Linked DNA regions of Rhodohalobacter sp. SW132. The protein of the gene in region 2 interacts with the protein of the main gene of each other region in a pairwise test. Links are inferred from orthologs where the notes say so. Each region holds a gene or a part of one and is shown on either strand. Other genes may lie near its edges.

Evidence for each region. The genes of interacting proteins can lie anywhere in the genome.
Region 1: the proteins of DYD21_RS11885 (region 2) and DYD21_RS09150 interact in binary tests that used the Escherichia coli proteins (3 or more experiments, as listed by UniProt). The link is inferred for Rhodohalobacter sp. SW132 from one-to-one orthologs.

Annotation. Positions count from the first base shown.
Region 1 is NZ_QUOK01000004.1:24,880-31,440, forward strand. What follows is about bases 2,342-6,561. They hold DYD21_RS09150 (multifunctional oxoglutarate decarboxylase/oxoglutarate dehydrogenase thiamine pyrophosphate-binding subunit/dihydrolipoyllysine-residue succinyltransferase subunit), read left to right. Parts: upstream 2,342-2,737; coding sequence 2,738-6,361; downstream 6,362-6,561. Other genes in these bases: DYD21_RS09145 (M3 family oligoendopeptidase), read right to left, coding at 2,342-2,467; folE2 (GTP cyclohydrolase FolE2), read right to left, coding at 6,450-6,561. Also shown: DYD21_RS09140 (GAF domain-containing protein), read right to left, coding at 1-642; more of DYD21_RS09145, read right to left, coding at 665-2,341. UniProt on the Escherichia coli protein: E1 component of the 2-oxoglutarate dehydrogenase (OGDH) complex which catalyzes the decarboxylation of 2-oxoglutarate, the first step in the conversion of 2-oxoglutarate to succinyl-CoA and CO(2).
Region 2 is NZ_QUOK01000005.1:299,211-306,825, forward strand. What follows is about bases 1,792-4,722. They hold DYD21_RS11885 (ABC-F family ATP-binding cassette domain-containing protein), read left to right. Parts: upstream 1,792-2,235; coding sequence 2,236-4,209; downstream 4,210-4,722. Other genes in these bases: DYD21_RS11880 (sialidase family protein), read right to left, coding at 1,792-2,129; DYD21_RS11890 (3-oxoadipyl-CoA thiolase), read left to right, coding at 4,426-4,722. Outside these bases: DYD21_RS11875 (dipeptidase), read right to left, coding at 1-819; more of DYD21_RS11880, read right to left, coding at 873-1,791; more of DYD21_RS11890, read left to right, coding at 4,723-5,640; DYD21_RS11895 (BNR repeat-containing protein), read left to right, coding at 6,090-7,424; DYD21_RS11900 (nuclear transport factor 2 family protein), read right to left, coding at 7,504-7,615. UniProt on the Escherichia coli protein: Genetic data indicate it may be involved in ribosome assembly or function.

The DNA of each region.
Region 1 (6,561 bases), on a different replicon or contig from region 2:
TGACTGCAGCACCGTAGTCCAGACTTCCATACCCCGCAACAATACAGAAACACCTCCATCCGGCAGAAGCTGCTGCATCTCCGTCACCATATTGTTCAGAATTTCTGCTTTATGCTGGCGCGGAGTAATTGAGGAGAGTGACTCTTCGTACTGTTCCCACATTTTCTCTGAGTTATACAGATCGGTCAGCTCCAGGTACGTGTTCAGAACATTTAAAATCGCACTTCGGTATGCAGAAATTGCCTGTTCGCTTGCTGAAGATTTTAGTGGTGTTTCTGTTTCCAAAACGGTAATCGCCACCGTTTCGCCATTATTTACGAATGGAATAAGCATGAGGTGCTTTACCGGCATAAAATCGTAATAATGAGTGAGTTCCTCCTCCTCAATATCAAAACCAACTTTTAGCCGCACAGTTGATTCAAGATCCCGGTATGAATTTAGAAAATGCGCATCAAAACCGGTTCTGTCGCTGAACATTACATTTGGAAGTGTTGTTGAATTGGTTTCCAGAACGAACTGCTCTCTCGCCCGGTTCACCCAGTACAGGCAGGCTGTTTGCGACCCGGTGGATTCGCGCAACAGATGCACCAGGTCATCGATAATTTGTTTAAATTCTACAAGTGCTTTTTCTTCGCGTTTCATGATTGTGATATTACCTTAGTTTCTATATATCAATATCATCGGCCAATTTTTCAGCTTCATCAATCATTTTTTCAAAAAGCTTCAGACCCTGGTTCCAGAACGATTTATCCCGGATATCGATGCCGAGTCCAGACACCAGTTCATGCGGCCAGTCGGATCCACCCGCTTCGAGCAGTTTAATGTAATTTTCTTCAAACCCATCCTGCCCTTCGCGATATGCGTTGTAGAGTGCCAGTACGAGCAGCTCACCGAATGCATACGCATACACATATCCAGGAGTGTGCAGAAAATGCGGAATATAACACCACCATAACTTGTACTCATCCGTAATTTCCACGGAATCGCCATAAAGATCCCGCTGCGTTTCAAGCCAGAGATTAGAAAATTGCTCGGTAGTCTGCTCACCATTTGTCCGCCGGGCAGTATGGATTTTGTCCTCAAAACGATTCATTGAGATCTGCCGGAATACGGTTGCAATCGTATCGTCAATTTTGCTTACCAAAAGCGCCAGTTTTTCCGCCGGATCATCCAGCTTATTCATCAGCCGGTTAAACACCAGCATTTCACCAAACACAGATGCCGTTTCAGCCGTAGTGAGTGGGGTTGATGACTGCAGTTCACCCTGCTTTCCGGACAGGTATTGATGTACTCCGTGCCCCAGTTCATGGGCCAGCGTCTGTACATCACGCAGCTGCCCGTCGTAATTCATAAACACATACGGATGCACAGTTGTTACCGTACTTGCGGAATATGCCCCGCCTCTTTTTCCCGGCTTAATGGCCGCGTCAATCCATTTTTTTTCAAAGAACTCGCCCGCGATTCGCTTCATTTCCGGGTGAAAATCGCCGTATGCTTCCAGTACATTAACTTTTGCTTCTTCCCAGCGGATCTGTTTACGGTTTTTGGCCAGTGGAGCGTAGCGGTCGTAATCGTAGAGCGTATCATAGCCCAGCAGTTTTTTCTTCAGCTTGTAATATCGCTGCACCAGGTGATAGTTGTCCGTCACGGCATCCACTAAACTATCTACAGTAGATTGATCTATTTCGTTGGCAAGGTTTCTTGATGATATCCAGCTTTCATAACCGCGCAGTTTGTCGTTTGTGAATTTATCTGCAAGGATCGTATTGAAAATGTAGGTAAGCGAGCGGGAGTGATCCCTGAAAGTTGCAGTAAGCGATTGATGTGCTTTTTTTCTTAGATCCCGATCCGGGTTGTGCAGTTTGCTTAGTACTTGTTGTTCGGTAAGAGACTCTCCATCAAGTTCAAACCGGGCTGCACCAAGAGTTTCATCAAAGTACCTGTTCCAGGCAGAACGGGAAGTAACCGATTTGGCGCTCATCACTTTTTCAGCCTCTTCAGTGAGCGTATGATCTTTGTATCGGCGGGAAGTGATCAGGTAGTGTTTCCAGCCGGACAGCAGATCTGATTGAATCATCTTATCCGCTTTTTCATCGTCCACTTTCAGCCATTCAACATCAAAAAACACAAGTTTCTGGCTGATTTCAGATCCAAGTTCCCTCGCCTCCTGAAGTAATTTTCCAAGTGCGGGGTCTTCGGTATTTGTAGACCAGATCAGCTGAGCGTATGAGCCGATTTTCCCTGCAAGCTCAATAATAGCCTCATATTCCTGCATGGCCGTTGCAAAACCTGAGGCTTCAAGACGGCTTACTTTTCCTTTATAGGATTCGGAAAAACGATCGGCCAGCAATCTTAATTTCTCTTTATCCTGATGTAGTTTTTTATCGTCCGGTGAAGCGTACAGATCTGAAAGATCCCACACGATTTCTTCAGCTCCGGTTTGCTCATTTTTTTGGGTAGTGCTCATTTTTTTCAATGTAAAAATCTGTTTATAAATTTCGTGATCAATATAACCAATCAACAAGAGGCTTTAAATCTAAGTTTGATAAAAGATTTTACCGTATCCGAATGGGCGAATTGAATCGTTTTTTTGTGATATAATGGTTAATTTAACAACCGCTTTTTAGTGTTTCTGAAGGCTTTTCGGGAAATTTATCTACCCACCTCAGAACTTCACGGCCAAAGTTTTGTTACAGAACATACTGTTATTACCATAACCAACATAGATTCAAATATTTTGAAATCCTTAGAAGCTGTTTTTGGACCTAATTCTGCACTGGTAGAAGAATTATATAACCAATATAAAGAAGACCCCGACAAGGTACCCGATCATTGGCGAACCTATTTTGATGAACTGAACGGAGACAGTGCTAAAGCCCCGGAAGTAAAAAAAGAAGAGCAAAAAAAAGCCCCGGAAAAACCCCGGAAAGAAAAGCAAAAGAAAGAAAAACCGGATGAAGTTTCTATCCCTGAAGGGGCCGAACTTCATAAAATTAAAGGCGTGGCATCCAAGATTGTTGAAAACATGGATGACAGCCTGCAAGTGCCCACTGCCACATCACTTCGGGTACTGCCGATGAAGATGCTCACGGAAGATCGAGCAATCATCAACCGTCATCTGCTGCAGCATGGCGAACCCAAAGCTTCTTTCACCCACTTTATAGCGTGGGCTGTGATCCAGGCGCTGAAGGATTTCCCTTCACTGAATACGTATTACACACGCAAAAACGGAACTCATTATAAAGTTGAACCAGGCCAGGTGAACCTGGGAATTGCGGTAGACCTGAAGTCCCGTGACGGTTCAAGAAATTTAGTTGTACCCAACATTAAGGGCGTTGATAAAATGAACTTTAAGGAGTTCCTCTATGCCTACGCTGTAGTGATCGATAAAGCGAGAAACGGCAATCTTGAGATTAAGGATTTCCAGAATACGACAATTAGTGTTACCAATCCCGGCACCATTGGTACAGTCTCATCGGTACCCCGCCTGATGCAGAACCAGGGTGCCATTATCGCTACAGGCGCCATCAATTATCCGGCAGAATTTCAGTCGATGGCGCAGGATGTTCTCAACCAGCTTGGCGTTAGTAAAGTAATGTCGATTACCTGTACCTACGATCACCGAATTATTCAGGGTGCTGAATCGGGTTCATTTCTACAAAAAATTCATCAGCTGTTAAATGGTGAAGAAACATTTTATGAGAAGATTTTCAAAGATCTGGATATCCCATACGAGCCTCTCCCGTTCGGGGAAGATCAGTACCAGGGACAGCTCAGTGGCGGATCAAACACGCTGGAGCACGATCGGCGGGCGATCGCCGTTTGGCGCCTGATCAATATGTACCGTATGCGGGGACATGTTCTGGCTGATCTCGATCCGCTCGAAGCGTCTCCGGGACACGGCCCCGAACTCGATCTTGAGTATTACGGCCTCACACTCTGGGATCTTGACCGCGAATTTTACTGTGGCGGTCTTGGAGGTTTCAAAACAGCCAAACTGCGCGATATCATCAAACTTCTGCGGGATACGTACTGTGGTAAAATCGGTGCGGAATATATGCACCTCCTTGATCTGGATGAGCGCAAGTGGCTCCGCAAGCAGATGGAATCCACAACCAATACGCCCGATCTTTCAAAAGATGACAAAGAGAACATTCTGCATAAACTGAACCAGGCTATGGCCTTTGAACAGTTTTTGCATAAAAAGTACATCGGGCATAAACGATTTTCGCTCGAAGGTGCTGAAACCATGATCCCCATGATGCATTTCCTCATGGAACGGGCGGGTGAAAATGATATCGAGAAGTTCTTCCTCGGAATGGCTCACCGCGGCCGTCTGAATATTCTTGTAAACATTCTGAATAAGCCTTACAGCAAAATCTTTGCTGATTTTGAAGGCAACATCGATCCAAGCACCATCCAGGGATCGGGCGACGTGAAGTATCACCTGGGTACAAAAGGCACATTCAAGACCGGTGATGGAAAAGAGATCGGACTCGAGCTTTTGCCGAATCCAAGTCACCTCGAATCGGTAAATCCTGTTGTAGAGGGTGCAACCCGCGCACTCCAGGATATGAGCAAAGATGAAAAGCCATCGAAGAAAATTGCACCGATTCTAATTCACGGAGATGCCGCTTTTGCCGGTCAGGGTGTCGTGGCTGAAACATTGAACATGTCGCAGCTTCGCGGATATGAAACCGGCGGTACAATTCACATTATCATTAACAACCAGATTGGTTTTACCACGCTGCCGAGTGATGCGCGATCTACCGAATACGCTTCGGATATCGCCAAAATGATTCTTGCCCCGATTTTTCACGTAAACGGGGATAATCCCGAATCTGCGGTTCACGCAGTTAAAATGGCTCTCGACTATCGCCAGAAGTTTGGCAAGGATGTAGTGATTGACCTGATCTGCTACAGAAAACACGGCCATAACGAAGGTGATGAACCTGCGTTTACCCAACCGGGAATGTACGAAGAGATTGAAAATCACGAAGCAGTGCGTGATATCTATGTGAAAGAGCTCCTCAGAAAGGGGGAGTTCACCGAATCGGAAATGCAGGAAATTTTTGATGAGTTTGATGAGCTGCTGCAACAGGCATTTGAAGATGCCAAGAGCTCTCCAGCCCTGGAAGTTACCGAAAAGATGCTCGACCGATCAGAAACCGGTCAGAAAGAGTGGGATGAATATCCCGATACCACATATCCCGTGGATGACCTGAAAGATATTGCCGTTCAGCTGAATACGGTACCGTCTGATTTTGATGCCAACCCAAAACTGTTGCGTCAGCTCGCAAAACGTGCCGATGCCGCTAAGAAAAACAAGAAGAAAATTGATTGGGGCTTTGCGGAGGCTCTTGCCTTTGGCTCACTTCTCAAAAAGGGAACCCCAATCCGAATAACAGGTCAGGATGTGGAACGGGGTACCTTCAGCCACAGACATGTAGTTCTGCACGGTACAAAAACCCAGCAACGGTTTGTACCACTGAATCATCTCACTGAAGACCAGGCCCGGTTTTATCCCTATAACAGTCTGCTGAGTGAGTTTGCCGCGCTGGGATATGAATTTGGCTACAGTGCCAAAAATCCCGAAGCGCTCGTTATCTGGGAAGCTCAGTTTGGAGATTTTGTGAATGGAGCACAGGTTATTATCGATCAGTATATCTCATCCTCTGAGGCAAAATGGGGGCAACAATCGTCGCTTGTGATGACGCTTCCACACGGTTATGAGGGGCAAGGTCCAGAGCACTCTTCTGCACGGCTCGAACGATTTTTGCAGCTGTGTGCCGAAGATAATATGCAGGTCGCAAATCTCACAAATCCGGCGCAATATTACCACGCTCTCCGCAAACAGGTGCTTCAAAGCAAGCGTAAACCGCTGGTTATTATGTCGCCCAAGAGCTTGCTTCGGCATCCACAAGCGGTATGTAGTGTGGAGGAGCTGGCCAACGGTTCTTTCCAGCCGTTCATTGATGATGCCCGCGAAGACAAAGAAAATGTTGAGCGCCTGGTTATTTGCTCAGGCAAAGTGTACTACGATATCCTGAAAGAGATAGAAGAGGATAAAGGCTCGATTGCCGTTGCAAGACTCGAGCAGTTTTATCCATTTCCGAACAAAGATATCACCAGGGCGTTATCGGCGTATAAAAACGTCAAACAGGTCGTCTGGTGCCAAGAAGAGCCTAAAAATATGGGTGGCTGGTCGTTTGTTGCCCCTCGTATTCAGGCACTTCTCTCCTCTTCTCACGAACTGATTTACGCAGGACGCCATGCTTCGGCATCTCCTGCGGCGGGTCAGAAAAAAATTCACGAGGCTGAGCAGCTCAAACTGATTGAAAAAGCTCTCGGTAAATCTTAACGACAAAACGATTTATAAAAAAAGCTGTGCCATCTTACCGGCACAGCTTTTTTATTTTTTATCAAATGCGACTTTCGATTAGTTCTGATCACCTCATCCCATTCGGCACACCTTTGCATATCCGGCTGACCGCATCGTGGCTGTGAAGGCTTTCAAGGTGGGCGCACCGAACCAAGAAATCGTAGATTCGATCCTCCTCA
Region 2 (7,615 bases):
GCCATCTTTCTCGGGAAGTATCTGCAGAACATCGTCCGGAACGTTCCTGGGGTGACCCGTTAATCCAAGTGCGTTGGAGTGCGAAAACATTACCGGGGCTTCCGATACGCGAATGGCATCTTTCATTGTTGCGGGAGTTACGTGTGACAGATCTACCATCATCCCGAGGCGGTTCATTTCGCGAATCACCTCTTCGCCAAATTCATTGAGTCCATCGTGCTGCGGATCATCCCCGGCAGCATCGGCCCAGTCGAGTGTCCTGCCGTGAGTGATGGTCATGTACCGTGCGCCCAGTTCATAAAACATCCGCAAAGTTGCAAGAGAGTTGGCGATAGAGTGGCCGCCTTCCATTCCTATGAGCGAGGCAATTTTTCCATCCTCAAAAATCCGTTCCACATCATCAGCAGTCAGCGCCAGTTCAAAATGGTCGGGATACTTTTCTACCATCCGGTAGACAAAATCGATCTGCTCCATCGTCTGTTTTACAGCCTCATTTTCCGGGATATTTGCACTTACATACACACTCCACCACTGTGCGCCTACACGGCCATCGCGAAGCCGCGGAATATCGGTATGCATCGGGCGGTCGAGTTGAGTGGTATCGTAAAAATCGAGCTCAGAAAATTTATATCCCACCCGGTTTCGGTACTGCCAGGGAGTATCATTATGGCCGTCAAACAGCGGAACACGTTCCAGAATTTCAATGGCCTGCTGGCGGTACTGTTCGTCGGAGTCGGTGACGGACTGCGCTCCCGCACATGCGGTTTGAAAAAGCAGCAGCGCGGTTATTAAGAGTATGGATTTTAGTCTGGGTATCATCATATCGGATTTGTTGAGTATTGATCTTTGAAATTGATTTATTTTCAACTGGTTTACATCTCTTCGGCTTCAGCCAGTTGTTCAAAACGGACAAACGCGGTACGAACGCGAATCAGCGGTTCGGTTTGAGTCCACGCAAAGAAGATTCCTTTATCCATCGGGGCAATTCTGGGGAAACCGCTCCTCCGGCTCGAGCTTGTGATTCCAACCCGCAAAGGCTCTCCCAGCTCATTTTCCGGCGACAGGGTCCGCATCATCACATACCCGGTACCATTTCTGCCAGCAAGCCAGCTTACATATATTTTCCCGTCATCCCCAATGGCCAGATCGGCACGCCCCTGGGCGTATTCCCGTGCGACAACAACCGGATCACCAAATGTATCCCCGCCATCTCTTGAAACGGCAACTTTCACAACCGAATCGTCATCCGCTTCGGTATACCACGAGACGGCAACCAGGTCACCATTCGCATCAATTCTTGGGCCATTTACAGGGCAGCCACTGATTTGCCATCCATCTTCGTGGACTGGACGCGGATCGGACCACTCACCGGTTTCCAGATCGTACGATGCAATTGAAATATCGCGGATTTCATCTTCGGTTCGGTCGCGGTACACAGCCAGTGCCCTGCCGTTAGAAAGCACCATATCCGTTGAACAACAGTCGCAAATCATGGCATCAATTTCTCTTTCGCGCGTGAGGGAGCCGTCACGGGAAACTTCAGCCGAGCGAAGCGTCATCGCTTTTTCGGGATCATCATATTCATCATGCCCGCGATCCTCCGTATTTCTTCCATCGAGCCAGATTGCCAAAACCCGATCAGAATCGAGCGGTTCCATCGACACAAACCCGTGCTCCGTTGCTGTTCCGTCGCGGTGTGGGGTGATGGGATCGGTCCAGCGGCGCGCCTCCTCCGCCGGAAACGCAATATTCACATTATAGGCGTACGGTCCGCCGGGAATTTTTCGAAGCCAGTGAGCGGCCACAACCTCTCCATCAAGAGAAACAACCGATGGAAAATCGGCAAAGTTTACAAAATAGTTAGTGCTCAGGCCAACCGTCCGGGGTGGTGTCCATCCCTCTTCATTATACGTCGTAAATTCAATGGCATAAATCTCTTCGTCAATGCCGGAGATCCAGCTCATGGTAATCGTACCCGAATCATCCTGATGGAGATTGGGATAGCGGCTGCCGATTTCTGCCGGGTTATTCAGACTAAATTCAAATGTGGGCTGCTGCCTTTCCTGTTCACAGGCAAGCAGCAAGATGGAAATAAAAACGGCAATTAATGCCCGGGATAACAGATTCATACGAAACCTTTTTGGTGATGATAATCCTTGGTATTTTATAACGGATCGGCGTTGCGGCCGGTTCCTAAAATAATCGTGATAGTTTAAACATCCTAACCGGTTTCCTTTGCTTCAGATAGACGGAATAACATTACATTTTGGTGAACGCGCCCTTTTTGACAACATCAATACAATTATTAATCCCGGCGAGCGGATCGGCCTTGTAGGTCCAAATGGGGCAGGAAAATCGACTCTCCTCAAAATCATTGCCGGAGAACAGCAGGCGGATAGCGGCTCGATCAGCATGAGCAATGAAGCTACCGTTGGGTACCTGCCACAGGACGGGGTGGAACCTGATCCGGATCTGACCGTCTTTGAGGAAGTGGAACACGCGTTCTCTGAGATTATGAAATTGCGCGATCAGTTTGATACGGTACAGGCCAAAATGGAATCCGTAGCCGCTGACAGCGCTGAACATGAAGAGGCACTTCAGCAGTTTGGAGAAATACAGCACAAGCTGGAAAATTCCGGTTCCTACACGCTTCAGGCCGAAATTGAACGAATTCTGGCCGGACTCGGGTTTGATGAAGAAGATTTTATACGCTCCACAACCGAATTCAGCGGGGGCTGGCTGATGCGGATCGCGCTCGCAAAACTGTTACTTCGTCAGCCCACCTACCTTCTGCTCGATGAGCCCACCAACCACCTCGATATCGAATCGCTGCAGTGGATTGAAACATTTCTGAGAAATTATGATGGCGCCGTAATTATCGTATCGCATGACCGGGCATTCCTGGATAATGTGACCACCCGAACGCTGGCCCTCAGCCGCGGATCACTCGATGATTACGCCGGGAACTATACGTTTTATGAAAAAAAATATGCGAAGGAGAAGGAGCTGCTGAAACAGCAGTTTGAAAATCAGCAGAAGGAGATCAAGCAGACGCAAGAGTTTATCGACCGTTTTCGATACAAGGCTACCAAAGCGAAGCAGGTTCAGAGCCGGATCAAACAGCTCGAAAAAATGGAGCAGATTGAACTGGAGCAGGAACAGTCGGAGATCTCCTTCCACTTTCCGCCCGCCGCGCGGTCGGGCCAGGTGGTGATGAAGCTGGAAAATGTAGTAAAAAAATATGGCGACAACACCGTTTTTGACGGGCTTGATTATGAAATTGAACGGGGCGATAAGATTGCGGTGGTCGGGCCGAACGGTGCCGGTAAATCCACGATGATTCGCATCCTGGCCGGACTGGAACCCATTACAGACGGAGAGCGAAAAGTGGGCTACAACGTAACACCCGGCTATTTTGCCCAGCACCAGGCCGAAGAACTGGAGCCAAAAAATACGCCGCTGGATGAGATGCGGCTGGCCGGCTCAAATGAATCGGAGACAAAATTGCGTACCATCCTCGGGTCATTTTTGTTTGTCGGGGATGATGTGTTCAAGAAAGTTAGCGTACTTTCAGGTGGTGAAAAAAGCCGGGTGGCGCTGGCCAAAATGCTTTTGAGCGACGGCAATTTTCTGATTTTTGATGAGCCTACCAATCACCTTGATATGCAGTCGAAAGAGATCCTGCAGCAGGCACTCCAGCAGTTTGAGGGCACGCTGATGATTGTATCGCACGACCGTCATTTTCTCGACCCGATTGTCAACAAAACACTGGAAGTTCAGCCCGGACGGATCAAAACCTGGCTCGGAAATGTGAGTTACTACCTCGACAAAAAAGCGTTAGAGGAGAATTCACCTGATGCTCAACCCGAACGCTCTAAAAACGGATCATCAGCCCAATCCAATACGGATGGACTCAGCCGAAAAGAGCAACGCAGGCTTGAGGCGGAAAAACGAAATGCTCTGTCAAAGAAAATCAAACCACTGAAAAAACGCCTTCAGGAAATTGAAAAAGAAATTCAAACGCACGAAAACCGGATTTCAGAAATTGAATCAATGATGGCTGAGACCGATTTTTATGATGATTCTGAAAAGGTGAAAAAGGTCTCACTCGAATATGAAGAGTTAAAACATGAGCTGGGGCAGTCGTTCAACAAATGGGAAGAGATCGCCGGACGAATTGAGTTTATTGAGGAGGAGTATGAGAGTTGAACTGTTGAGTATCACGCTTTGGGTGCTGTGGAGTGTTACGCTGCGCGTAACGTTGAACTGTGGAATTGTTTACCCGTTTACACGTTTCGATGCCAAGAATACTCTTATCGCAATCGGCAATTCCACGATTCAACAGTTACACAGCACTTGAAGCGTGATACTCAACAACCCAACGCTAAGTAATCATTTAACTACACATTAGTAATCAATAGTCCTATGCCCGACCAAAACGAAGCGTTTATTGTTGATGCGATCCGAACTCCAATTGGCAACTTCCGCGGAACCCTTTCTCCTGTCCGGACCGATGATCTCGGGGCGATCGTGATCAAAGAGCTGATGAACAGGAATTCCGGTGTTGATCCAAAAGCGATTGACGACGTGATTTTTGGCTGTGCCAACCAGGCAGGCGAGGATAACCGGAATGTGGCTCGGATGGCGCTCCTGCTGGCGGGCCTCCCCTACTCGGTACCGGGCGAGACGGTCAACAGGCTGTGCGCTTCAAGTATGTCAGCCGCCATTCATGCGCGCCGGGCGATTGCTGCCGACGAAGGAGAGATCTTTATCACCGGAGGTGTGGAGCATATGACGCGCGGACCGTGGGCGATCTCAAAAGCATCCAAACCGTTTGGAAATGATGCAGAAATGCACGATACCAGTTTTGGCTGGCGGTTCATCAACCCGAAAATGGAGGAGCTGTACGGTACTGACGGGATGGGAAATACCGCTGAAAACCTCGTGGAAAAATATGGTATTGAACGGGAAGCGCAGGACAAGTTTGCCGCGTGGAGTCAGCTGAAAGCAGCCAAAGCCCGAGAAAGCGGCAGGCTGGCCGAAGAGATCGTGCCGGTGGAGATTCCGCGTAGAAAGCAGGATTCAATCCTTTTTAAAGATGATGAATTTATCCGTCCCGACACCACTGCCGAAGTTTTGGCAAAACTGCGACCGGCTTTCAAAAAAGATGGAAGTGTGACCGCCGGGAATGCCTCCGGATTGAATGACGGATCGGCCGCCATGCTGATCGCATCCGGAAAAGCGTTGACGGATCACAACCTGGAGCCGATGGCGCGGATTGTATCCTCAGGCGTTGCGGGTGTAGAACCGAGAATTATGGGAATCGGCCCGGTTTACGCGTCGGAAATTGCGTTGAAACGTGCGGGTCTGTCCCTTGACGATATGGATATCCTGGAGCTGAACGAAGCGTTTGCGGCACAGGTCCTTGCATGTACCAGAAAAATGGGAATTGAGGATCACGATGAGCGGATCAATCCAAATGGAGGAGCGATAGCTTTGGGCCATCCACTTGGAGTAAGCGGTGCGCGGATTCTGCAAACAGCCGCGATCGAGCTTCAAAAGCAGAAAAAGCATTACGCACTGGTTACGATGTGTGTGGGCGTTGGGCAGGGATATGCTGTGATTTTGGAAAGGGCTTAGGGGCTCACGCAACGGCGCTAAGGCGCGACGGTTAATGCATTTACAAATAAAGTATTAATGAGGCGAGACGTATTTATTGTCCTCTTTTATGGATTCACTTTCATATTTATTTCACTTTCCTACATGCTTTCTCCCAAAGCACACCCAATGAATTCTTCGATCCTTCCAGATTCCTGTGATATCAAACCATCCCCGGACTTTATATACTTCTTTCTGAATTGGTTTTTTTTAATACCTCGACATCATTCAACTCCTGAATCAAGTCCATAAACTACTGAAGCTTTTTCTATTTTTAATTTTAATCGTTACTGGATCCATCATAACTCCAGATAATTTTTATTTTAGAGTTACACAGACATACAAATTTCCTGGTATACGAAGTTGAAATCTGGATGAGATTTTTTGTTCAGCCTTGAGTTTTATTAAATCATCACAACTCTTCATTTTTTATGAAATATAATCTACAAATTTTACTCCTACTTTTTATTTCCGCTGGGATCCTCGGCTGTGATTTTGAAAACGATACCTCATCCACAGAACCCGACGTCAATCTCGTCCCCGTGGATTTTGGCTGGGCACAGTCTTCCGTCAATACAGTGGTCTTCCGGATCAACAGCATAGATAGCCATGATAATTTTCAGGTTATTTCTTATTACGACGATGAAGGAGCGGTGAAACTGGCTTCACGGTATCACGATGAAACAGATTGGCAGATCTACTCCACCCCATTCACCGGAGATGTGACCAATGCGCATAATGCAATCAGCATTGGGTTTGATGGGGATGGAAAACTTCACATGGTTTGGGGACTTCATAATGCTCCGATGCAGTATGTCCGGGCGGATCACCCGCAGGATAGTCTTTCGTTTTCTGATCCGGAGCCGATGACCGGGGAGTTTGAATCGTCTGTAACCTACCCGCAATTTTTCAAACTTCCCGATGGCGACCTGCTCTTTATGTATCGGGATGGCGGATCCGGCCGGGGTGATATCATGCTCAATCGCTATCACCTGCAGGAAGATCGCTGGAGTGCGCTTCAGCATCCGGTTATTGATGGCGGCGGTGAGCTGAGCCCTTATCCAAATCCAATCGCCATCGACAGGGATGGTGGCTGGCATCTCTCCTGGAACTGGCGGGAAACTCCCGATGTGGCCAGCAATCACAATCTTGCGTACGCCTACTCTCCCGACGAGGGCGAAACCTGGCTGACATCTTCGGGAGACCGGTACGATCTGCCTATCAACGCTGAAAATGCTGATATTGTGAGGGAGATTCCGCAAAACAGTGACCTCATCAATCAAACCACAATGGCGGCCGATGCCGATGGCAACCCCTTAATTGCTACCTATTGGCGCGCTGATGACGGTGATGTGCCGCAGTATCATGTGATCCGGCGGGATAGCGAATCTGGTGAATGGATCACACACCAGGTCACGGAACGAACGCTCGACTTCAGCCTCAGCGGATATGGCACACGGCGAATACCGATTGCAAGACCATTAGCCATCACCACGGAAGATAACCGTATTATCATGATCTTTCGCGATTTTGAACGGGGCGGCGGTGTTTCCGCATCTATCGGAGAGCCGCCAAATTATTCTGAATGGAGCATCATCGATCTTGACAGCACATCCGTTGGGCTTTGGGAACCGACTTTCGATCCATCCAAATGGAAGAATGACGGCGAGCTGCATCTTTTCCATCAGAATGTGGGACAGGGTCAGGGCGAAACTTTGGAAGAGATTTCCGCGCAGCAGATTTCGGTCCTGGAATGGAAGCCGTAAGAATTGGGACTGACAAGTATTTGATAATTATTTTTGAATGATTCGCCTTGAAACGGAAACATGAATATCAGAAATGAATTCAGCACCCTTCTGTTCTTCGGGTGTCCACAATGGAGAATATTTTCCAGCCATCAGGTTTTTTTACCAGGTTCATCGTATTTACGCCGCAATGGCTGAATTCACCGCTTACA